Regions from separate parts of the Micromonospora sp. NPDC092111 genome, predicted to be linked through region 2. Evidence: riboswitches for the same ligand, from Rfam matches in the RefSeq annotation. Region 2 holds a riboswitch; each other region holds the start of a gene.
What was found. Region 2 has a riboswitch for S-adenosylmethionine ahead of ACIQG9_RS15580 (ABC transporter substrate-binding protein). Riboswitches for the same ligand answer to the same signal wherever they lie in the genome.

Region 1 (7,739 bases), on a different contig from region 2:
CTGGCCAGCGCCAGCGCGGGCCGGTCGACCTCGGCCGTCCCGGCCACCGGTGGGGTGGCGACGGCACCGGGCAGCCGGGCCGCCACCGGTGTCGTCCCGGCCACCTCGGGGCCCGGCTGGTCCTCCCTCGACGTCGGCTCGCCGTTCGACTACGCCCGGCAGGGCATCCTGTACGTCGCCGCGCACCTGCCCCGGCCCAGCGTCTCCGGGCTGCCCGACGCGGCCGGCGAGGAGCTGCTGGCACTGGTCGGCGCGCTCGGTGGCCGTACCCTCGGGCTCTTCTCCTCCCGGCGGGCCGCGCAGCAGGCCGCGGAGCTGGTCCGGGCCCGCACCGACCTGCCGGTGCTGCTCCAGGGCGAGGAGGCGCTGCCGCTGCTGGTCCGCCGGTTCCGGGAGGAGCGGTCGAGCTGCCTGTTCGGGGTGATGTCGCTCTGGCAGGGGGTGGACGTGCCGGGTGACTCCTGCCAGCTCGTGGTGATCGACCGGCTGCCCTTCCCGCGCCCCGACGAGCCGCTCGCGGCGGCCCGGGCGGCGGCGGTGGACGCCGGCGGCGGCTCCGGCTTCTCGGCGGTGAGCGTGCCGATCGCCGCGGTACGGCTGGCCCAGGGGGTCGGCCGGCTGATCCGGGCCACCGGCGACCGGGGGGTGGTGGCGGTCCTCGACTCGCGGCTGGAGACGGCCCGGGGCTACGGCCCGTTCCTGCGCCGTTCACTGCCCCCGTTCTGGTACACCACCCGGCCCGAGGTGGCCCGGGGTGCCCTGGAACGCCTCGCCAAGGCGTGACCCGCGCAAGCCGCGCGCCCCGAGGGGTCGCGCGGCTTGCGGGTCGGTCAGGGTGCCTGGGCGGCGACCACCACGGCGTCCGGCGGGGTGTCCGGCACGGTACGGGCGGCGAGCCGGCGGACGGCGGTGTTGAGCACCGCGATCAGCGGCACCGCGACCAGCGCGCCGGTGATGCCCGCCAGGACCACACCGGCGGCGATCCCGATGATCACCGCGAGCGGGTGGATGGCCACCGCCCGGCCCATGATCAGCGGCTGCAGCAGGTGGCCCTCCACCTGCTGCACGCCGATCACCACGCCCAGGATGATCAGGGCGGTCACCGGGCCGCTGTCGACCAGCGCCACCAGCACCGCCACCCCACCGGAGAGGGTGGCGCCGACGATCGGGATGAACGCGCCCAGGAAGACCAGCGCGGCCAGCGGGAACGCGAACGGGATGTCGAAGACGACCAGGAAGATGCCGATGCCCACCGCGTCGATGAACGCCACCAGCACGGTGGCCCGCACGTAGGCGCCCAGCGTCGCCCAGGACGCGCGGCCGGCGTCGTCGACCTTCCACCGGGCGGCCACCGGCAGCAGGCGGACCAGGAACCGCCAGATCTTGCTGCCGTCGCGCAGGAAGAAGAAGGTGGCGAAGAGCACCAGGACGGCGCCGGTGAGCACCTCGGCCAGCGTGGCGGCGGTGGAGAGGGCGCCGCTGGTGAACTTCTCGGTGTTGCCGTTGATCCAGCCCTGCGCCTCTTCGATGTAGCGGTTGAGCTGGCCGTCGGACAGGTGCAGCGGGCCGGTCTTGAGCCAGTCCTGGATCTGCCGGACCCCCTGCGACGACTTCTCGCTCAGCTCCGGCACGCCCTGGATGAACTCGTTGACCACCAGGGTCAGCGTGCCGACCACCGCGGCCAGGCCGCCGACCAGCACCACGCCGGTCGCCAGCGACCTGGGGAACCGGGCCTTGAGCAGCCAGCCCACCGCCGGGGCGAGCAGGGCGGAGAGCAGCAGCGCGACCGCCAGCGGGATGATCACGATGCTGATCGTCCCGACGATCTTCAGTAGCGCCCAGGTGATCACGCCGATCACGATCAGCCGCCACGACCAGGCGGCGGCGATCCGCAGCGCGTGCGGCACGTCGGCGTCGTCCCGGCTGGAGGTGGAGTTGTGCAGCGCCGCAGGCGGCTCCACGCCGACCACCGTCGCCGACGGGGCAGCCACCGGCCCCGGTGACCCGGGCGAGGCCACCCCGGCCCGCTCCGGAGGGTCGACCGGATCGGCACGGCCCGCGCGCACCGACGCTCGTCCGGACTCGTACGCGCGGCGGAGCCGGCCGCGTACCCGCTCGAAACGGCTCAAGCGCACCTCCTCAGGATGAAACCGGGCCGCCCATGACGACGGTCCGGACAGGGTACGTCCGACAGTCGTCACCGTATGCCAGTTCCGCCACACATTGCCCCGGGCCGGGTCCGCCGAACCACCGGGCGGACGCCACCGGGCCACGCGGTAGCGTCTTCGCGTGACCGCCGACCAGAACCTCGACTCCGGCCTGCCGATCCGCCTGCTGCACGACCGGGTGCTGGTCCGGGTCGACGGCAGCGAGGGTGAGCGCCGCTCCACCGCGGGCATCGTCATCCCGGCCACCGCCGCCGTCGGCAAGCGGCTGGCCTGGGCCACCGCAATGGGGGTGGGTCCGCACGTCCGCGCCATCGTCGCCGGTGACCGGGTGCTGTTCGACCCCGACGACCGCTCCGAGGTCGAGCTGCACGGCCGCGGGTACGTCCTGCTCCGCGAGCGCGACGTGCACGCCGTCGCCGCCGAGCGGGTGGAGACCGACTCCACCGGCAACACCGGCCTCTACCTGTAGCCGTCCCGTCCCGATCGCGGGGCGTCGCCGTTTGTGTCGCTTCCCGGCGGGAAGCCAGGCACGTCTAGGCGCCCTGGGGAGGGACGATGCCGGTATTCCTGAAGAAGCTGCTGCTCTGGGGCAGCGTCGCCTTCCTGATCTACTTCATGGCGTTCCGCCCGGACGGGGCGGCGCAGCTCTTCAAGGGGATCGGGGCGGCCCTGATGGCGCTGGCCCAGGGCCTCGGCGACTTCCTCACCGGCCTGATGAGCTGAGCCCGCCACCCGGCGGACCGGACGACGGGCTCGACGACCTAACCGGTGCGGCGGACCGTTCAGTGGCCGCCGGGCGGCCACGGGGCGGCCGGCCGGGGGCCGTGCCAGCCGGGCGGGCCGTAGCCCGCCGGGTACGCCGGGGACGGCGGCGGGGCCAGTACCACCGGGATCGGCACCACCGGGGAGTCCGGCGCCTCGACCGTGCGCTGCGCGCCGTCCGGGAAGCGCAGGTGGTAGCGCTGCCCGTCCCAGACCCCCACCGGCGTCTGCGGATCCCGGCCGACGAAGAACGACCGGTACGCCGCGATCGTCTCCAGCAACTGCCGTTCCTCCCGCAGCGTCCGGTCCCGCTCCGCCGGCTTGCGGTCCAGCCCCCGGCGCATCCCGTCGCGCAGCAGCGCCAGTCTGGTCGCCGCGAACTGGTAGCCGCGCATCGCCCGGAGGCCGGCGTCGCCACCGACCCGGCGGGCCCAGGTACGGGCGGCGTGCCGGCGGCCCAGGCTGCCCAGCGCGGCCACCTCGGGCGGGGTGAGCCAGCCCGCCCGGACGTAGTCCGGCAGGGTCCGCTCGGTCAGCCGGCCCTCCCAGGCGCGCAGCCAGACCGCGAAGCCGACCATGCCGAAGAAGATCGGCACCATCACCGCCACCATGCCGTAGAAGAAGATCACCGCCTGTCCGGTGGCCTGGACCAGCGTCGGGATCAGGTTCCAGGTGCCGTGCAGCATCATCGCCAGCAGCAGGCCGGCGACCGGGGCGAGCACCCGCACCCGCCGGTCGGCCGTCCGGGCGGCGATGCCCAGCCCCACCCCGGTCATCGAGGTGAACAGCGGGTGGGCGAAGCCGAAGAAGAGGATCCGCGAGATGAAGATGACGATCACGTTGCGTACGCCGGTGGCCGGCCCCCACTGGTCGACGCCCGAGGCGTAGCCGAGGCCGCCCAGGTAGAGGATGTTCTCCACCATGGCGAACCCGACCGCGGAGAGCCCGCAGTAGACCAGGCCGTCGGTGATCCCCGACCACTCCCGACGCCGGAAGACCAGCAGCAGGATCGGGCCCAGGGCCTTGGTCAGCTCCTCGATGAACGGGGCGACCAGCACCCCGGTCAGCGACGACGACACGCCCCAGTCCTTGAACAGCGCGGCGGCGGCGTTGTTGACGTTCAGCGAGGCGGCGGTGGAGACGAAAGCACCCCAGACGAAGCAGAAGATCAGGTACTTGAGCGGCTCGGGCTCGTAGCGGTCGAGCCAGAGGAAGCAGGCCACCAGGACCGGCACCGGCAGGATCGCCGCGGCCACCCCGACCAGCAGCGCGTCCAGGCCCAGGTTGGCGCCGAGCGTGTAGAGCATGTAGACCGCGCAGGCCGCGATGAGCAGCACCACCCCGGCCAGCGCCAGGAACCGCCGCCAGCCGAGGCGGCGCAGCGGCATCCGGGGCGCGGCCCCGCTCGGCGGCGGGACGGCGGCGGGCGCGGTCGGCGGCGGGGGCCCGCCGGGCGGGGTGTCGGCCATGCGAATCAGCGTAGTCATCGCCGGCCCGCTTGGCCGGGCGCTCCGGCGGTGGCTATGCTGCGGCCAGGTCACGAGCGCCAGCGTCAAGCCCCGGCCTGCTGGCCGGCAACCCTCGTCGAGGTTCGCGGTGGGGTGCCCCGGGTGATGACCGGGCCCAGCCCGATCCGCGAGCTGGGCAAGCGCGGACCCCGTCCCGGTGTGCCCACCCCCGGGGTCCCCAGGACCCCTGGAGGCGTCGTCATGGCCGTCACCCTCGTCCCACCCGCCCCGTACCCGCCGGCTCCGGCGGCGACCGCCGGGGCGGACCCGCTCGCCGTGCTCGGCGTACCCGGGCAGGTCAACCTGGACCATGCCGCCAGCGCGCCGTGCGCGCGGGCCGCGGCCGACGCGGTGGCCGAGCTGCTGCCCTGGTACGCCAGCGTGCACCGGGGCGCGGGAGCGCTGTCGCGGCGCTGCACGCTGGCCTACGAGCGGGCCCGGCAGACCGTCGGCGACTTCCTCGGCGCCCGCCCCGACGACCACGTGGTCTTCACCCGCAACACCACCGACGCGCTGAACCTGCTGTCCCGGGCGCTGCCCGCCGGCACCACCGTGGTCACCTTCGCCGCCGAGCACCACGCCAACCTGCTGCCCTGGCCGCGCGGCTCGGTACGGCTGCCGGTGCCGGCGAGCCCCGCCGGGGCGGTCCGGGCGCTGGACGCCGCCCTCACCGAGCTGCGCCGGGGCACGGCGGCCACCCCGGTGCTGGTGGCGGTGACCGGGGCGAGCAACGTGACCGGGGAACGCTGGCCGGTGGCCGAGCTGGCCCGGGTGGCCCGCCGGCACGACGCCCGGACCGTCGTCGACGCCGCCCAGCTCGCCCCGCACGCGCCGGTCGACGCCGCCGCGCTGGACGTCGACTACCTGGCCGTCTCCGGCCACAAACTGTACGCCCCGTTCGGCGCGGGGGTGCTGCTCGGCCGGGCCGACTGGCTGGACGCCGCCCCGCCGTACCTGGCCGGTGGGGGTGCCACCAGCCACGTCGGGTCGGCCACCCACGAGGTGCGCTGGACCACCGGCCCCGCCCGGCACGAGGGCGGTACCCCGAACCTGCTCGGCGCGGTCGCCCTCGCCGCGGTCTGTCAGTCGCTGGCCGGGGCCGACCGGGACGCGCTGCACGCCCACGAGCAGCGGCTACTGACCCGACTCCGCGCCGGGCTGGCCGCCCTGCCGGGCGCGGTGGAGCTGCGCGCCTTCGGCCCGGACGCGCCCCGGGTCGGCATCGTCTCGTTCGTGCTCGCCGGCCGGGACTCCGCCGAGGTGGCCGCCGAGCTGGCCCGGGAGCACCGGATCGGGCTGCGCGACGGGCTGTTCTGCGCCCACCCGCTGGCCCGGCGGCTGCTCGCCGAGGCGGCGGCCCGCAGCGGACGCGCCGACCTGCCGCCGACCGCGCTGCGGGCCAGTGTGGGGCTGGGCAGCACGCCCGTGGACGTGGACCTCCTGCTGGCCGGCCTCGGCGCGCTCGCGCCGCGCTGACCGGGCCGGGCGCTAGCCGAGCGGCGGGGCGGTCGGGGGCTTCGGCGGGGCGTTGTGCTCAGCCGGGGTGCCGTCCGGTTTGTCCTGGTCGCCGAATGCCTGCCGGACCAGCCGGTTGGCCTCCTCCTGGTCGATGCCGGAGGCGACGATCAGGTCACTGGCGGTGGTACGCACCTGGGCGACCACCACGCTGCCGGAGAAGCCGACCCCCTGCGTGTACGCCCGGCCGGCCTCGCTGACCGCGCGCAGCGACCGCTCGCGGGCCTTCTGCGGCTCCTCGCCGACGGCGAACTCGTGCCGCAGCAGGCGGACCGACTCGGCCAGGTGGGCCACCGCCTCGGGCATCGGCTCGGGCACCGGCTCCTCGTCCTCGATCATGGTGACCGCGCGCCGGATCAGGGTGCCGGTGTTACGCATCGCCCGGTCGATCGGGTCGGCGGCCTCGGCGTAGTGGGTCAGTTCGCTGCGCCGGTGCCACCGGGCCGGCGAGAGCGTGCTGGTCTCCTTCGCCCCCTCGATCGCCTCGGTGAAGGTGGCCAGCTCCTCCTTGTTCTCCCGGAGCCGTTCCAGGGCCCGCTGGGCGGTGGACCGGTCCCGCTCGCGCAGCGCCTGGGCGCAGACGTCGAGCTGGCCGGAGAGCAGATCCAGCGCCGGCCGGGCGGCCCGGTTGATCACCCGGAGCGGGTTGAGGGGCAGCAGGAGCGCCGTGACCAGCAGCGCGATACCGCCACCGACGAACGCGTCGATGAACCGGGGCAGCTCCAGGTTCGCGGTGGACGGGCTGAGGGTGACGATCAGCACCGCCGTGGCGGCGGCCTGGATCACGATCGCCACACTCGCGCCGAAGAAGATGGTGAGCAGGATCGCGGCGGTCACCACCAACCCGAGCTGCCACCCCCCGGTGCCCAGGAAGTAGATCAGGACGTCGCCGAGGAACACCCCGACCGCCACCCCGATGATCAGCTCGACGGTCCGGCGCAGCCGCTGGCCCACCGACGCGGCCAGCGTGCCCACCGCCGAGATCGGCGCGAAGACCGGCTGCGGGTTGCCCAGCAGGTGGTGGGAGACGATCCAGGCCAGCGCGGCGGCCAGCCCGGCCTGCACGGCCAGCCCCATCGCCATCCGGACCCGGTGCAGTCGGTCGTGCAGGGTCGCCCTGCTGCGCTGGCGTAGCTGATCCATCGCCGCGGCGATCCGGGCCGAGTCGGCGTCCGTCACGCCGTCGCGCAGGCCGGCGCGTCGGATCAGTGACGGTCGTCGGTCCCGGGCCACGGCCATGGCGGGGACTACCCGGGGCACACCGCTTCATCCGCGCCGGGTGCCGCGGATCTGCCGGGTGGCCTCCGGCCAGGGTGCGGCAGACTCGGCGGGGTGACCGAGCTGATCGACCGGTGGCGGACGGCGGCCCGCACCGCCGGGGCGACCGACACCCCGGCGCTGGCCGCCGCCGGAACGGCGCTGCTGACCCGCTGGCGGGAGCCGCACCGGCGCTACCACACCGACCGTCACCTGCGGGCGGTGCTGGCCGTGGTGGACCGGTACGCCGACCTCGCCGACCGGCCGGAACTGGTCCGGCTCGCCGCCTGGACCCACGACGCCGTCTACGACCCACGGGCCGGCGGGGACGCCAACGAACGGGCCAGCGCGGAACTGGCCAGCGGGCTGCTCACCGGGCTCGGCGTGCCGGCCGCCACGGTGGCCGAGGTCCGCCGGCTGGTGCTGCTCACCGCCGGGCACGCGGTCGCCCCCGGCGACCACGACGGCGCGCTGCTCTGCGACGCCGACCTGTCGATCCTGGCCGCGCCCGCCGAGCGGTACGACGGGT
Region 2 (7,739 bases):
CAGGGGCCCGGCGGGTGGCAACGGCCCGTTACGCACGTACGATGGGCGGCGACCCACCCTTCGACACAGAGCGACTGGAGCTTCCCATGGGTGCCCTCAAGCCGTGGCACATCGCCGTACTCGTGGTCGTGCTGATTCTGCTCTTCGGCGCGAAGCGGCTCCCCGACGCGGCCCGCTCGCTCGGCCGTTCGCTGCGGATCATCAAGGCGGAGACCAAGAGCCTGCAGGACGACGACCGCGACCTGGCCGAGAAGGCCGACGCGCAGGCCGGCTACCAGCCGCTGCCGCCGCAGCACGTGCAGCAGCAGCCGTACACCCCGCAGCAGGCTCCGCAGCAGCCGGTCGCCCCGCCGGTCGACCCGGTGCAGCGCGTCCGCGACAACTGACCGAAGGGCCCGATCACCGTGGCCTTCGCGCTCCGTAAGCGCGGCCCCAGCACCTTCGAACGGGCCGCCGACGGCTCCATGACGCTCATGGAGCACGTCCGCGAGTTGCGGAACCGACTGTTCCGCGCCTCGCTGGCGATCGTGGTGGGTCTGATCGCGGGCTTCTGGCTCGCCCAGCCCGCGTTCAACCTGTTGAAGGAGCCGTACTGCCGGCTGCCCGGTGCCACCGACGCGCTCGGCGAGTGCCAGCAGTTCCTCCAGTTGTCACCAGCGGACGGCTTCATCCTCAAGCTGAAGCTGGCGCTCTGGATCGGCCTGATCATCGGCGCGCCGGTCTGGCTCTACCAGCTATGGGCGTTCATCGCGCCCGGCCTGCACCGGCACGAGCGCAAGTGGGCGTACGTCTTCGTCTCGATCGCGGCGCCGCTGTTCGCCGCCGGAGCGCTCCTGGCCTACCTGGTGGTGGACAAGGGTCTCGCGTTCCTGATGGAGTCCGGCGTCACGGGCCTGTCCACCCAGCTTGAGGTGACCCGCTACATCTCCTTCGTCACGAACATGATCCTGCTGTTCGGGGTGGCGTTCGAGTTCCCGCTGATCTTGTTGATGCTCAACTTCACCGGTGTGGCGAGCGCGAAGCGCCTGCTGAGCTGGTGGCGCGCGGTGATCTTCATCTGCTTCGCCTTCGCCGCCATCGCCACTCCGGACCCGGGCCCGTTCGGCATGACGCTGCTGGCTGCCGCCCTGTCACTGCTGTACTTCGTCGCGGTCGGGGTGGCGTTCATCAACGACCGGCGCCGGGGGCGGGGCAAGGATGCCTACGCGGGGCTGAGCGACGACGAGGTGTCACCGCTGGAGTTGGACGACGAACCGGTGGAGGCCACGCCGGAGCTGTCGCCGTCCGGGTCGGTGGGCGCACCGGAGCCGGTGGCCCCGCCCAAGCCGATCGACCGCCGCTACGACGACATGACCTGACCGCGACCCACGCTGCGTTGCGACCGACGCCGTCCCCGCTCACCGGGGGCGGCGTCGTCGTCCGCGGCGGGGGGAGGGGGATCAGCGGTGGACCTGCTCCGGTGAGCGCCTACGATGCGGGTATGACAGCGCCGACCGGGCAGTCGGTCGAGGAGTTCCTCGCCGCCGTGCCGAACGAGAGCCGGCGGGTCGACGCCCGTCGACTCATCGCGCTCATGCGCGACATCACCGGCGAGGAGCCGGTGATGTGGGGGCCGTCCATCATCGGCTTCGGCCGCTACCACTACCGCTACGACAGCGGCCGGGAGGGCGACAGCGCCCTCGCCGGCTTCTCGCCGCGCAAGCAACACCTGGTGGTCTACCTCGTCGGTGGGTTCGAAGAGCGGTACGCGTCGGCGGTCGCCCGGCTCGGGCCACACAAGACCGGCAAGGGCTGCCTCTACCTGAAGAGCCTCGACGGCGTCGACCTGGCTGTCCTGCGTGAACTGGTCGACCGCTCGGTGCGGGTACGCAAGGGCGTCGACCGAGCCAGTTCCTGACCGCGTTCGGGACACGGGTGCCCTCTTCGCCGCCGACCCCGGGTGTCGCCCCAGGACGGGGTCGGCGACGGGCCCGGTCAGAGCACCTGGGACAGGAAGCGGCGCAGTCGTGGGTGCTGCGGCGCCTCGAAGACCGCCGCCGGTTCGCCCGCCTCCAGCACCACCCCGTGGTCCATGAACGCGACGGTGTCGGCGACCTCGCGGGCGAATCCCATCTCGTGGGTGACCACCACCATCGTCATGCCGCCGGCGGACAGGTCGGCCATCACCCCGAGCACCCCCTTGACCAGTTCGGGGTCGAGCGCCGAGGTGGCCTCGTCGAAGAGCATCACCTGTGGTCGCAGGGCCAGCGCGCGGGCGATCGCCACCCGCTGCTGCTGCCCGCCGGACAGGTGCGCCGGCCGGGCGTCGGCCTTGGCCGCCAGCCCGACCAGCTCCAGTTGGGCCCGGGCGAGTGGGACGGCCTCCTCCTCGGGCAGCTTCTTGAGCTTGCGCAGCGCGAGGGTGATGTTGCGCAGCACGGTCATGTGCGGGAAGAGGTTGAACTGCTGGAAGACCATCCCGACCCGCTGGCGCAGGGCGTCCGGGTCGTCGCGCAGCACGCTGCGCCCGTCGAGCAGCACGTCGCCCGCGTCCGGCTCGATCAGCCGGTTGACCGTACGCAGCAAAGTGGACTTGCCGGAGCCGGACGGGCCGATCACGCAGGCGGTGCCGCCCCGGGCGACGTCCAGGTCCGCGCCGCGCAGCACCCGGTTGGCCCCGAAGGCCAGGTGCACGCCCCGGACGCCGAGGCTGACCGAGGTGCTGGTGGTGGTGGCCGTCATCGCGGGTCCTCCCGGGTCGGGCGCGGCTGGGGCAGGGCGGTCTCACCGGCCAGGGCCAGCCCGCCGTCGTCGTCGGGGTCGATGGTGGCCGCGCGGCCCTGGCGCAGCCGCCGGTCGATCCAGTTGACCGCGTGGGTCAGCGGTACGGTCAGCACCAGGTAGCACAGGCCCGCCAGCAGCAGTGCGGACTGGTTGCCGGTGTTGGCCGCGTAGTCCTGTCCGATCCGGAACAGCTCCCGCTGGCTGGCCAGCAGCCCGAGGAAGTAGACCAGGCTGGAGTCCTTGATCAGGGCGATCAGTTGGTTGACCCAGGCCGGCAGCACCCGGCGTACGCCCTGCGGGACGATCACCAGGCGCATGGCCTCGCCCCAGGAGAAGCCGAGTGCCCGGGCACCCTCCAGTTGGGCGGCCTCCACGCTCTGGATGCCGGAGCGGAAGATCTCCCCGATGTAGGCGGCGGCGATCAGTGACAGCGCCAGGACGCCCAGCGGGTACGGGTTTGGTCCCCACACCTGCATGCCGAGCGGGGCCAGGCCGACGCCGATCAGCAGGATGGTCGCCGCGGCCGGCAGGCCCCGGAAGATGTCGGTGTAGACCCGGGCCGGCCAGCGCAGCCACCGGGTCCGGGAGATGCCGGCGATGGCCAGCAGCATGCCCAGGACCGAGCCGAGCAGGGCGGCGGAGACCGCCAGGATCAGCGTGTTGGGCAGCCCGACGGTCAGCATCTCGGGCAGCGCCTCGCGCATGGAGTCCCAGTCGAAGAAGGTCTCCCACAGGGTGCTCAACGGATCCATCAGGTTCTCCTACCGCCCCGCTCGCTCGTGGTCGCGTACGTCAGGAACCGGCCGACGCCGACGGCGCTGCCGCGCTCGGGACGGTGACCCCGCCGCTGCCCGGCGTGAACTCGGCCGGGACCGGCCGACCCGGGTAGTACTGCTCCTGGAGCCTCGTCCAGGTCCCGTCGGCTATGACCTCGTCCAGGCCCTTGTTCAGCGCCTCGCGCAGCTTGTCGTTGCCCTTGGCGAAGGCGTACGCGGTCGGGGCCGGGCTGAGTTCCTTGGCCGCCACCGTGATCTTGCCGTTGCTGTCCGCGGCGGACTTCTCGCCGATCTCGGCCGGGGCGATCCAGGCGTCGGCGGTGCCGGCCTTGAGCTGGTTGATCGCGCCGTTGTAGTCGGGCACCCGCACCGGGTCCAGGTTCTTGCCGGTGGCGTAGTCGTCCTGCACGGTGCCCTGCACGACCACCACCCGCTTGCCGGCGAGCTGGTCGAAGCCGGTGATCGGGGAGCCGGCCGGCACGTCGAGGCCGAAGTAGCCGAAGTCGTAGCCGTTGCCGAAGTCCACGGTCTTCCGGCGCGCCTCGGTGATGGTGATCGAGGAGCTGCCGATGTCGAACTTCCGGTTGTTGACCTGCGAGAGCAGCGCCGAGAAGTCGGTGCCGACGAACTCGACCCGCAGGCCCACCTTCGCCGCGGCGGCGACGAGCAGGTCGTTGTCGAAGCCGGTGAACGTGCCGTCCTTGAGGTACACGTTCGGCGGCGCGTCGGTGAGCGTGCCGGCGCGCAGCACACCGGGCTGGAGCAGGCCGTACGGGTTCTCCGCCGGGCTGGCGGAGTCGTCGCCGCAGCCGGTCAGGGCGGTGGCGGCGAGGACGGCGGCGGCGCCGAGCGCGGCGACCTTGGACAGGGAGGGCAGGAATCGCACAGGTGTCTCCGGGTTGGTCGGGCGGCGACGGGCATGCGTCGCCGACGGCACGCCGACAGGCAGGCCGCTGCGGTGGTACGAGGTAAGGGGGCGTCTACCGCGTGGTCGACGGGCGACAGGCGTCGCTGCAGACCCGCATCAGGTCGACGTGCCGCCGTTTGACCAGCCGGACGCCGGTCGTGCGCGGGGTCGCCGGGGCGGTGCCGCCGGGTGGGGCGGGACGGTGAGCAGACATGGTTCTCCTGGGTCGGTGCTGACCTGGGAACCAGGCCACGCTTGCACCGGTGCCACACCGGTGCCTGGTCTTCACCCGGAGCACCCCACCGTGGAGGAGGGTTGCCGGCCAGCGAGCCGGGGCTTGACGCTGGCGCTCATGACCTGTGCAGCAGGCTAGCAGCAGACGCGGGGTGATCGTCCAGCCGTTATGACGGCCCTCACGTCCGCTCCTTACCGGGCGGGACGGCCGGGGGACGGGGTGCGCCCGGACTTCGGCGTGGCTCAGCGGGCGTCGTAGCGGGCCCGGGACGCCTCCACCTCCGCGAGGTGCGTGGTGGCCCACGCCTCCAGCCCGGAGACCAGATCCAGCAGGCTGCGGCCGAGGTCGGTGAGGGCGTAGTCGACCCGGGGCGGCACGCTGGCGTGCACCGTCCGGGTGACCAGACCGTCGCGTTCCAGCCCGCGCAGGGTCTGGGTGAGCATCTTCTGGCTGATTCCGTCGATGTGCCCGGCCAACTCGCCGTAGCGCTTGCCGCCGTGGGCGAGGGTCAGCACGACCAGCACGCTCCACCGGTCGCCGATGCGGTCGATGACCTGCCGGCTGCCGCAGTTGCGGTTGAACGGGTCGGGTTCCACCTGCTTACTCTCCATCAGTACGTGACAAACTTCAAGGTGCCTACTCTCCAACGGGAAGTATCGGGGAATCCTTCCCGTTGCCCAGGTGCGACAGCAGGACCAACCGAAGGAGTGCGAGATGTCCGTCGTCGTCACCGGCGCCACCGGCCACCTGGGCCGCCTGATCGTCGAGTCCCTCCTGCGCCGGGGCGTACCCGCCGGCCGGATCGTGGCGCTCGGGCGGGACGTGGGCCGGCTCACCGACCTCGCCGAGCAGGGCGTCGTCGTCCGGGCCGCCGACTACACCGACCCCGCCTCGCTGCGGACCGCCTTCGCCGGCGCCGAGAAGTTGATGTTCGTCTCCGGCAGCGAGGCCGGCCAGCGGGTGCCGCAGCACCGCAACGTGATCGCCGCTGCCCGGGAGGCCGGCGTCGGCCTGGTCGTCTACACCAGCATCGTCCACGCCGACACCTCCGACCTGCTGCTGGCCGCCGAGCACCGGGTCACCGAGGAGGAACTGCGCGACTCCGGCCTGCCGTACGTGCTGCTGCGCAACGGCTGGTACCTGGAGAACTACACCGCCCAGCTACCGACCTACCTGGCCCACGGCGTCGCCGGGTCCGCCGGCGACGGCCGGGTCAGCGCCGCCACCCGGGCCGACTACGCCGAGGCCGCCGCCGAGGTGCTCACCACCGACGGCCACGCCGGCCGGGCCTACGAGCTGGGCGGCGAGGCGTTCACCCTGACCGAACTGGCCGCCGAGGTGTCCCGGCACAGCGGCCAGCAGGTCCGCTACACCAACCTGTCGGTGCCGGCGTACACCGCGCTGCTCGTCTCGGCCGGGCTGCCCGAGCCGTACGCCGCCGTGCTGGCCGACGCCGACCGTGGCCTCGCCCAGGGCGCGCTGTACGTGCCCGTCGAGGACCTGGAGAAGCTGATCGGCCGGCGACCCACCACCCTCGCCGAGGCGCTGCGCGCCACCCGGTGAGCCGACACCGCCCCCGCCCCGGCCCGCCCGGGGCGGGGGCGGATAAGGGGTGGAACCGGGCCGCCGCCGCACCGACAATGTCCGACATGGACCAACGGACGCTGGTGCGGGTCAGCAAGCGGATCTCCCTGGCGCTGCGCCACCAGCCCGGCCGGTTCGGCCTCACCCCCGACCAGGGCGGCTGGGTGCGCGTCGACGACCTGCTCGCCGCCCTGCGGATCGACCGGGCCGACCTCGACGCGGTGGTCACCGGCAACGACAAGCAGCGCTTCGCCGTCACCCGGGACGCCGACGGCAGCGAGCGGATCCGGGCCAGTCAGGGCCACTCCTACCCGGTCGACCTGGGGCTCACCGCCGAACCACCCCCGCCCCGCCTGCACCACGGCACCGGGGCCGCCGCACTGGACTCGATCCGGGCCACCGGCCTGCACCGGGGCGGGCGGCACCACGTACACCTGTCGTCGGACGTGGCGACGGCCCGGCGGGTCGGTGCCCGCCGGGGCGGTGCGGTGGTGGTGCTCACGGTGGACGCGGCGGCGATGGCCCGGGACGGGCACCTCTTCTACCGCAGCGCCAACGGGGTCTGGCTCACCGACGCGGTGCCGCCGTCCTACCTGGCCTGAGCGCGGCCGGCGGTGGCCGACCGACAGGCCCGGGCCAGGACACCGTCGGGCCGCTGGTGCCGCCGCCGGGATCGCGCGATGATGGCGGCCGGATGTGACCACAGGGGAGGCGCGCGATGACGGTGGAGGTGCCCCGTGGCGGGCGGGTGTTGTTCATCGGTGACAGCATCACCGACGCCGGACGCGACCGGACCGACGGCGGCGACCTGGGTGTGGGCTGGGCGATGATGGCCGCCGCCTGGTTCACCGCCCGCCACCCGGCCCACCGGGCCACCTTCCGCAACCGGGGGATCGGCGGGGACCGGGTACGGGACCTGCGGGCCCGCTGGGAGACCGACTGCCTGGCGCTGGACCCGCAGGTGGTGACGGTGCTGATCGGCATCAACGACACCTGGCGGCGCTACGACGGGGACGACCCGACCACGGTCGAGGACTTCGCGGCCGACTACCGGCAGCTCCTGACCGCCACCCGGACGCGGTTGCCCGACGTCCGGCTGGTGCTGATGGAGCCGTTCCTCATCCCGCTCGACGACCGGCAGCGCACCTGGCGGGCCGACCTCGACCCGAAGGTCGAGGCGGTGCGGACGCTGGCCGCCGAGTTCGACGCGACGCTGGTCGCGGTGGACGCGCTGTTCCAGTCCGCGGACGTCGACGACCGGGTCTGGACCACCGACGGGGTGCACCTGACCCCGTACGGGCACGCGGTGCTGGCCCAGCGGTGGCTGGCGGTGGTCACCCCGACGGCCTGAGCCGCCGCCGGCACGGCGCCGGACGGGTCAGCCGCGCCGCCACGGCAGCCGGAGACGCCGACGGGGCGGCTCGGCGCCCAGGTCCAGCTCCGGCTCCTGGCCGCCCCGGCGGCGCCACCGGTT
Region 3 (7,739 bases), on a different contig from region 2:
GCCGTACACCCGGGGGCTGGGCGACTCGGGGTAGGCGGACCAGTATCCCCGTTCCGTGATCGCGGTCAGCGCGCGGTGGAGGGTGTCGGCGTGCCTGTCGTACCGGGGCTGCGGGGTCTCCGTCATGCCCGCCATCATGCAACAGGATGCCACCAGATCAGTAGGGGCGTGTCACAACTCAGATCGCCAGTTGCCAGTCCGTCCAGGCGTCGACCGGGCGGAACCCGAGCGCCTCGTTGATGGCGACCATCTGGGTGTTCTCCGCCGCGTTCCAGGTGTCGATCACCCGCAGCCCGGGCTCGTGCGCCTGGGCGTACCGCAGATTCTCGATCTTGACGTGCAGGCCGAGCCGGTGGCCACGGTGCTCCGGGTCGACGATGGTGATCTGCTGCCAGGCGTGCCAGGTGGAGCTGGGCGAGGCGTCGATCACAGTCCAGGCGACCAGCCGGCCGGACGCCTCGTGCCGCAGCGCGCTGTGGTAGCGGCGTCGACCCCGGACGTCCAGCGCCCGCTCGTCCGCCCGGATCCGGTCGGCGTCGACGTTCTCCTGCTCCCACTCGACCTCGCCGAGAGGCGCGTCGGTCATCAACCGGCCGTCGAGGTAGGCGATGTCGGCGACGTACTCCTCGGGGGTGGCCTGCCGCCAGCGGACCAGGCGGTAACCGGTGGCCCGGTCCCGCGCGCCGGCCAGCCGGGCGTCGAGCCCGACCTGGTCGAGCCGGGTGAGGTCGAGCCGCCGGCGCACCTCGGCCAGGGCCGGCCGGGCACCCATGGCGGCGGCGAAGGCCCCGCCGGCCGCACCGCGCGGCGGGCCACCGGGCAGCGCGGAGACCGCCATCGCCAGCACCCGCTTGCGACCGGCCTCGCGCAGCAGCCGTACGCCGTGCGCGTGCAACGCCCGACCGACGCCGCGCCGCCGGTACGCCGGGTGGACGACCAACTCGGCGGTGGAGTTGTCGGTGTTGTCGAGCTGGGGCAGGTCAAGGGCGAGCCAACCGACGGGCAGCCCGTCGAGCCGGGCCAGCGCCCACCGGGGGACGATGCCCGGCATCGGGTGCCGGATCAGCGCCTCGAACCGCCGCCGGCAGTACGGTGGGAAGTCCGGCAGGTCCGCCTCGTTGGCCGCCGCGCCGACCCGGTACGCCTCGTCGATCGCGGCCTGGTCGGCGGCGTCGACCGGCGTGATGGTGATGCCCATGGCGGTGACACTGGGCCATCACACAGCGAAGGGGCCAGCGAATTTCGCCGGCCCCTTCGAACGTTGGTCGGGAGGGACGTCCGCACAACGCCTCCGGCGTTGGGTCGCAAGAACTTGAAAAGTCTCCGGCGGATGCCCTCCCGCACGGAGCATCTTGCGCCGTCCGGTTCCTGCCGTCAAGTCCTTGTCGACAGGTTTTCCACACTCACAGCGAAAAGCCAGTTACCCGGGGGATCGGCCCGATCCCCCGTTCGGGCGATCCGCCCTCCCACCCTTGTCCAGCACCGGACACCACCCGTCGGAGTCCGGCGCCCGTCGCGCGTCGCGGTCGGGCGTCACGGTCGGGCGTCACGGTCGGGCGTCACGGTCGGGCGTCACGGTCGGGCGTCACGGTCGGGCGTCACGGTCGGGCGTCACGGTCGGGCGTCGGGCGTCGGGCGTCGGGCGATGATCGTCGGGCGATGATCGTCACCGGATCGCCGATATGGCGGCATCCCAGCCAGGTGGATACCGCCACATCGGCGTAATGGAGTCGATCAAGAACCGCACGCCGAGCGCGGCGAGGGCGGGGAGGGCGGGGAGGGCCGAGCGCGGCGAGGGGGAGGGCGGAGAGGCGGAGGGCGGAGAGGGGAGAGGGCGGGGAGGGGAGAGGGCGGGGAGGCGGGAGGGCCGGGGAGGGTCAGGAGAGGAGGCCGGCGTCGCGGGCGGCGCGCAGGGACGGCCTGATCCGGTGGGTGGGGCCGACCTGGCCGGCGACCGCGTCGATGGTCTTCAGGCCCTCGCCGGTGTTGAAGACGACGGTCTCGGCGGCCGGGTCGAGCCGGCCGGACTCGACGAGCTTGCGCAGCACCGCCACGGTCACCCCGCCGGCGGTCTCGGCGAAGACGCCGGTGGTCCGGGCCAGCAGCCGGATACCCGCCCGGATCTCGTCGTCGTCGACGTACTCCATCCAGCCGCCGGTACGGCGTACCGCTTCCAGCGCGTACAGGCCGGCGGCCGGGTCGCCGATGTTGAGCGACTTGGCGATGCCGGTGGGCTTGACCGGGGTGATGGTGTCGGTGTCGGCGTGCAGGGCGGCGGCGATCGGGTTGCAGCCGGCCGACTGGGCGCCGAAGACCTTCCAGCCACCGGCCGGCGCCTCGACCAGGCCGACCTCGACCAGCTCGGTGAACGCCTTGTCGATCTTGGTGAGCAGTTCACCGGAGGCCATCGGGATGACCACCTGGGCCGGGATCCGCCAGCCGAGCTGCTCGGCCACCTCGTACCCGAGGGTCTTGGAGCCCTCGGCGTAGTACGGCCGGACGTTGACGTTGACGAAGGCGGTGTCCTCGAACTCGTCGGTCTCCACCAGCTCACCGCAGAGCCGGTTCACGTCGTCGTACGAGCCGTCGATGGCGACCAGCTCGCCGCCGTAGACGGCGGTGGTGACCACCTTGCCCTGCTCCAGGTCACCGGGGATGAAGACCACCGAGGGCACCCCGACCCGGGCCGCGTGGGCGGCCACCGAGTTGGCCAGGTTGCCGGTGGAGGCGCAGGCGAACCGGGTGAAGCCGAGCGCCCGGGCGGCGGTCAGCGCCACCGAGACCACCCGGTCCTTGAACGAGTGGGTCGGGTTGGCGCTGTCGTCCTTGACCCAGAGCGGCGCGGTGATGCCCAACTCGGCGGCGAGGTGCGGGGCGGCGACCAGCGGGGTCAGCCCCGGGTCCAGGGTGACCCGGGTGGCCGGGTCCTGGCCGGCGGGAAGCAGGGCGGCGTAGCGCCAGATGTTGGCCGGGCCGGCCTCGATCTGCTCCCGGGTGACGGCGGCCAGCGCGGCGCTGTCGTAGTCGACCTCAAGGGGCCCGAAACACTCGTAGCAGGCGTGCTGCGCGACGAGCGGGTAGCGCGCCGAACAGGCCCGGCAGACCAGGGCGCGGGCGGGGCTGGCGGCGGTGTCGATACCGGGGGCGGCGAGCGTCGACGACATGTCGGGGGTCCTCTCATCTTTCCCCGCATCGCACCCTGCGGCGGGGACGGAATTGGCACCTGCCCCGCCGGACGCTCAGCGATGAGCGTGCGGGGTGGTTGCCGGGGCGTCGTCGGGCCGTATCCCTCAGCCCCTCTGGATGAGGTATGCAGTTGTGCCGTCGAGTCTATGCGGCTTCGCCGCCGTCGCCCAGCCGGCTTCCCACGCTGTGAGCCACCCGACGGACCGGCACCGGGATCCCCGCGCCGTCCCCGAGCACCGCACCGGACGCCCCACCGCCAGCGACCGCTCGCCGATGTTTCGGGGAAGTTTCCAGCTCAGCACCCTCCGCGTGGCGGCGTGGCGCGGGAGCTGGGCCGGCCCGCACCCCGGGTCATGCCGACCACCCCGGTCGGCCCCTGACCGCGCTCCGACAGGCCGATGCGGCCCGACCGTCGGGCCGATGACCGGGACGACAGTCGATCAGTACGGTGCGGGCACCTGCCGTCGAGAGAGGAACCCCCCGCCCATGCGCCGGATCCCGTCGAGCCTCACGACCCTCACCCTGGTCTGTCTGCTGACCGCCTGCGGGGGTGACGGCGGGGCGACGGTCGACGCGGCCACCACGGTGACGCCGCCCAGCGGGCCGCCCACCGCTTCGGTGCTGAGCGCGGTCGCACCCGAGTCGACCCCCAGCAGCGTGGCACCGCCGGTGCCGAAGGTCGCCCCCAGCAACGCCGCCGCGACCAGCCCCGGCGTCGTCGTCAAGGTGCCGCTGACCTGCGCCCACCTCGCGGGCGCGAAGGTGGGCAACAGCAAGGTGAAGTACCAGGGGTACCCGGACTACCTGCCGCTGACCGCGGGACAGTGGTCCGGAGAGGACGGTGCGACCGTCACCCTCCAGAAGGAGTGCGGCATCGGCGACCTCGACGGGGACGGCGCGGAGGACGCGGTGGGCGCGGTGGCGTTGAACGCCGGGGGCAGCGGCACCTTTTACACCCTCGCGGCGTGGCGCAACAGTGGCGGCACGCCGGTGTTCCGGGCGCTGAGCGACCTCGGCGACCGGACCCCGGTCGTGTCGATCCGGGTGGCCGGCCGCAAGGCCACTGTGGTGTGGCTGACCCGCAGTCCCGGCCGGGGGATGGCCGAGCTGGACATCAAGCGCACGTCGGTCTACAAGCTCTCCGGCAACACGCTCACCGAGCTGAGCCACACCGACGCCCCGTACAACCCCTGACCGGGCGCGTCGCCGGAGCCGCCTCGTCGAGGCTCCGGCGACGCGCTCACCGCAGGGTGGCTGTCAGACGGGTACCGAGGTGGGCTCGGCGACGGGTACCGCCGGGGTGTCGGCGCGGCGGCGGGCGATCAGCGTGTCGAGCGCCCAGGCACCCGGGCCGAGCACCGCCACCAGCAGGAACGACCAGCAGAACAGCGCCGCCGGCTCTCCCCCGTTGCGCAGCGGCAGCAGGTCGTCCGGCTGGTGCACCACGAAGTAGGCGTACGCCATCGAGCCGGACGCGAGGAGCGCGGCCGGCCGGGTGAGCAGTCCGACCAGCACCAGCGCGCCGCAGACGAGTTGGATCAGAGCGGCCCACCAGCCCGGCCACTGGCCGAGCGGGACGGCCTTGCCGAGCATCGGGTTGCCGCCGAACAACCCGAAGACCGACGCCAGGCCGTGCAGTGTGAACAGCAGGCCGGTGACGATGCGGAACAGGGACAGGGTCGGCCCGCCGAGCCGAGAGACGTTCATGGAAACCTCCATGGAAGGGAATCAATCCTTCCCATGGTGGGACATGGAAGCATCTAAGTTTATAGATTCCTTACTGATGGGAAGACTTCCGGCCGGGAGTGCCTCCGTCAGCTCGTGACGTCCTTACGGGTGAACCGCCAGAACGCCAGCCCCCAGAACACGGTCGCGTAGCTGACCGCCGAGATGGCGCCCCGGACCACGTCGTCGGTCTGCATCGGGGTGGACAGCAGCCCCAGCCAGGCGCTGCTGTAGTGGGTCGGCAGGAAGTCGCGCAGCACGCCCAACGCGGTGATCTGGTCCAGGATGCTGGACAGGATCCAGAGCAGCACCGCGCCGCCGACCGCGCCCAGCGCGGCGTCCGTGGTCACCGAGAGCAGGAACGCCAGCCCGGCCACCACCAGCAGGACGACCGCCAGGTAGCCGAGCACCGCCAGCAGCCGCACCAGCCCGTCGGCCGGGGCCAGCTCGACCGAGACCTGACTGCTCAACGGCTCCCAGCCGTACCGGAGGGTGCCGGCGAGCAGGGCGGTGCCGGCGAGCAGCAGCAACGCCAGCCCCGAGTACGCGAGCGCGACCAGCAGCTTCACCGTGAGCAGCCGGGCCCGGGGCACCGGCACCGCCAGCAGGTAACGCAGGCTGCCCCAGCTCGCCTCGCTGGCCACCGTGTCCCCGCAGAACAGCGCCACCACCACGACCAGCAGGAACGATGCCGACACCAGGATGGAGAAGAGGGTGAAGTTGAGCCCGCCCGAGGTGGCCAGGTCGGCCAGGCTGGCGAACTCGCCCCGCCCGCCACCGTCGTCCCCGCCGGACTCGAACTGGAACGCCACCAGGATGATCAGTGGCAGCAGCACCATGAACCCGAGCGCGAGCTGGGTACGCCGCCGCGACGCCTGCCGGCGGAACTCCGCGCCGAACGGCAGGGTGGCCGACGGCCGGTAGCCGACCGCCGCCCCACCCGGCCCGAACGAACCCGCCGCGCCACCGGCCGGGCCCGCGCCTGACGGTGATCCCACCGAAGAACCTGCCATCACCGGTCACCGCTTCCCCGAGAGTTCTCGCCCACCAGGGCGAGGAACGCGTCCTCCAGGCGACGCCGCGGCACCACCCGGTCCACCCCGATCCCGGCCCGGACCAGCTCGGCCACCACCTCGCTGCGCGCGGTCCCGTTGGTGTCCACCACCAGGCCGCCACCACCGGCACCCGCACCGCCACCGGAGTCCGGCGGCCCGTCGTCACCGGCGGCGAGCACCCGCACCCCGCCCAGCCGGTCCAGCACCGCCCGCGCGGCGTCCGGATCGGTCACCTCGAACAGCGTGCTCGGCGACTCGCCGACGATCTCCTCCACCGGCCCGGACGCGACGATCCGACCCTTGTTCACCACCACCGCGTGGGTGCAGGTCTGCTCCACCTCGGCCAGCAGGTGGCTGGAGACCAGCACCGCCCGGCCGTCGGTGGCGTACCGCTGGAGCACCCGGCGCATCTCGGCGATCTGCGGCGGGTCCAGCCCGTCCGTCGGCTCGTCCAGCACCAGCAGCTCCGGCAGGCCCAGCATGGCCTGCGCGATGGCCAGCCGCTGCCGCATGCCGTGGCTGTAGTTCTTCGTCCGCCGGTGCACCGAGTCGCCCAGGCCGGCGATCTCCAGCGCCTCGTCGAAGTGCGCGTCCGCCCACGGCCGGCCGGTGGCCCGCCAGTACGCCCGGAGGTTGTCCAGACCGGACAGGTGCGGCAGGAAGCCCGGCCCCTCCACCAGCGCGCCGATCCGGGACAGCACCGGCGAGCCGGGCACCAGCCGGTGCCCGAAGACGTAGATCTCCCCGGCGGTCGGCTGGGTCAGCCCCATCAGCACCCGCAGGGTGGTGGTCTTGCCGGCGCCGTTCGGGCCGAGCAGGCCGACCACCTGACCGGGGTGCACCTCGAAATCCACCCGGGAGACCGCGACGAAGCCGTCCGCGTACTCCTTGCGCAGGTCACGGACGGCCAGCGGGACGCCCGCGTACTCGGGATGGACCGAGCTGTCCTGCCGGCGGTGCCGGCGGCGGACGACGGTGACGACCACGACGAGCCCGACCGCGATCGCGGCCAGCAGGCCGACCAGCACCCAGCGCCAGACCGTGGCGGTGGTGGGGATCGGTTCGGCGGTGACGGTCGGCAGGCTCACCGGCCCGTCGACCGCCACCGTGTGCACCGCCGGCTCGACCGGCGTGGTGTACGCCTGGTCCGAGGTGGCGACCACGAGACGAAGCCGGTGCCCGGCCTCGACCCGCCGGACGATCGCCGGCAGGGTGACCTGGACCGGCCGGGCCGCGTCGACCGTCGCCGGCAGGCCGGAGAGCCGGATCGGGGCGACCAGCCCGTCCGGCAGGGTCGCCGCGCCACCCGGGTCGACGTCGTAGAGCTTGACGAAGAGCACCGCCTCGCCGGTCGCCGAGGCCGCCCGGACGGCGACGGTGGGCGCCCCCACCACGTCCACCGCCTCGGGCAACGGCGCGGACTCGAACCGGGCGTGCTGGCCGGGTACGTCCCCGGCCACCCCGTCGAGCAGTCCACCGAGCGCCCCGGCGAAGGGCACCGAGGAGATCGCCGCCGGGTTTCCGTTCGGCGGGTTGGCGACCGGCTGCGCCGGCCCGGTGACCGCCACCTCGCGCCGGGCGTCGCCGGTCACCCCGGGGTAGTCGGCGGTGCGGTAGCCGGTGGCGACGAGTCCCCGGTCCAGGGCGTCGAACCCGGCGATCCGGGAGAAGGTGAAGCTGTCCCCGGGTGCCTCGCCGACGCCCTTGACGTAGTGCGCCAGCCACTGCGCGGTCAGGAACTTCACCCGGTCGGAGTCGGACGTCGGCCCGGCC

Region 1: another riboswitch for S-adenosylmethionine. It lies ahead of ACIQG9_RS07595 (aminotransferase class V-fold PLP-dependent enzyme); the one in region 2 lies ahead of ACIQG9_RS15580 (ABC transporter substrate-binding protein).
Region 3: another riboswitch for S-adenosylmethionine. It lies ahead of thrC (threonine synthase); the one in region 2 lies ahead of ACIQG9_RS15580 (ABC transporter substrate-binding protein).

Annotation. Positions count from the first base shown of each region.
Region 1 is NZ_JBIVRQ010000002.1:327,886-335,624, forward strand. It holds partial or broken gene ACIQG9_RS07570 (ATP-dependent DNA helicase) at 97-783, shown strand; gene ACIQG9_RS07575 (AI-2E family transporter) at 831-2,129, opposite strand; gene ACIQG9_RS07580 (GroES family chaperonin) at 2,290-2,637, shown strand; gene ACIQG9_RS07585 (hypothetical protein) at 2,724-2,891, shown strand; gene ACIQG9_RS07590 (PrsW family intramembrane metalloprotease) at 2,951-4,399, opposite strand; SAM riboswitch class IV at 4,466-4,587, shown strand; gene ACIQG9_RS07595 (aminotransferase class V-fold PLP-dependent enzyme) at 4,640-5,914, shown strand; gene ACIQG9_RS07600 (aromatic acid exporter family protein) at 5,927-7,186, opposite strand; gene ACIQG9_RS07605 (metal-dependent phosphohydrolase) at 7,286-7,739, shown strand, end outside.
Region 2 is NZ_JBIVRQ010000006.1:299,759-307,497, forward strand. It holds gene tatA (Sec-independent protein translocase subunit TatA) at 87-386, shown strand; gene tatC (twin-arginine translocase subunit TatC) at 405-1,358, shown strand; gene ACIQG9_RS15565 (DUF1801 domain-containing protein) at 1,481-1,897, shown strand; gene ACIQG9_RS15570 (amino acid ABC transporter ATP-binding protein) at 1,975-2,721, opposite strand; gene ACIQG9_RS15575 (amino acid ABC transporter permease) at 2,718-3,515, opposite strand; gene ACIQG9_RS15580 (ABC transporter substrate-binding protein) at 3,556-4,425, opposite strand; SAM riboswitch class IV at 4,693-4,804, opposite strand; gene ACIQG9_RS15585 (winged helix-turn-helix transcriptional regulator) at 4,924-5,292, opposite strand; gene ACIQG9_RS15590 (SDR family oxidoreductase) at 5,396-6,244, shown strand; gene ACIQG9_RS15595 (RNA 2'-phosphotransferase) at 6,331-6,867, shown strand; gene ACIQG9_RS15600 (SGNH/GDSL hydrolase family protein) at 6,984-7,616, shown strand; gene ACIQG9_RS15605 (hypothetical protein) at 7,644-7,739, opposite strand, start outside.
Region 3 is NZ_JBIVRQ010000002.1:349,541-357,279, forward strand. It holds gene paaN (phenylacetic acid degradation protein PaaN) at 1-126, opposite strand, end outside; gene ACIQG9_RS07665 (GNAT family N-acetyltransferase) at 179-1,198, opposite strand; gene thrC (threonine synthase) at 1,878-3,164, opposite strand; SAM riboswitch class I at 3,175-3,310, opposite strand; gene ACIQG9_RS07675 (hypothetical protein) at 3,673-4,380, shown strand; gene ACIQG9_RS07680 (DoxX family protein) at 4,444-4,893, opposite strand; gene ACIQG9_RS07685 (ABC transporter permease) at 5,001-5,924, opposite strand; gene ACIQG9_RS07690 (alpha/beta fold hydrolase) at 5,924-7,739, opposite strand, start outside.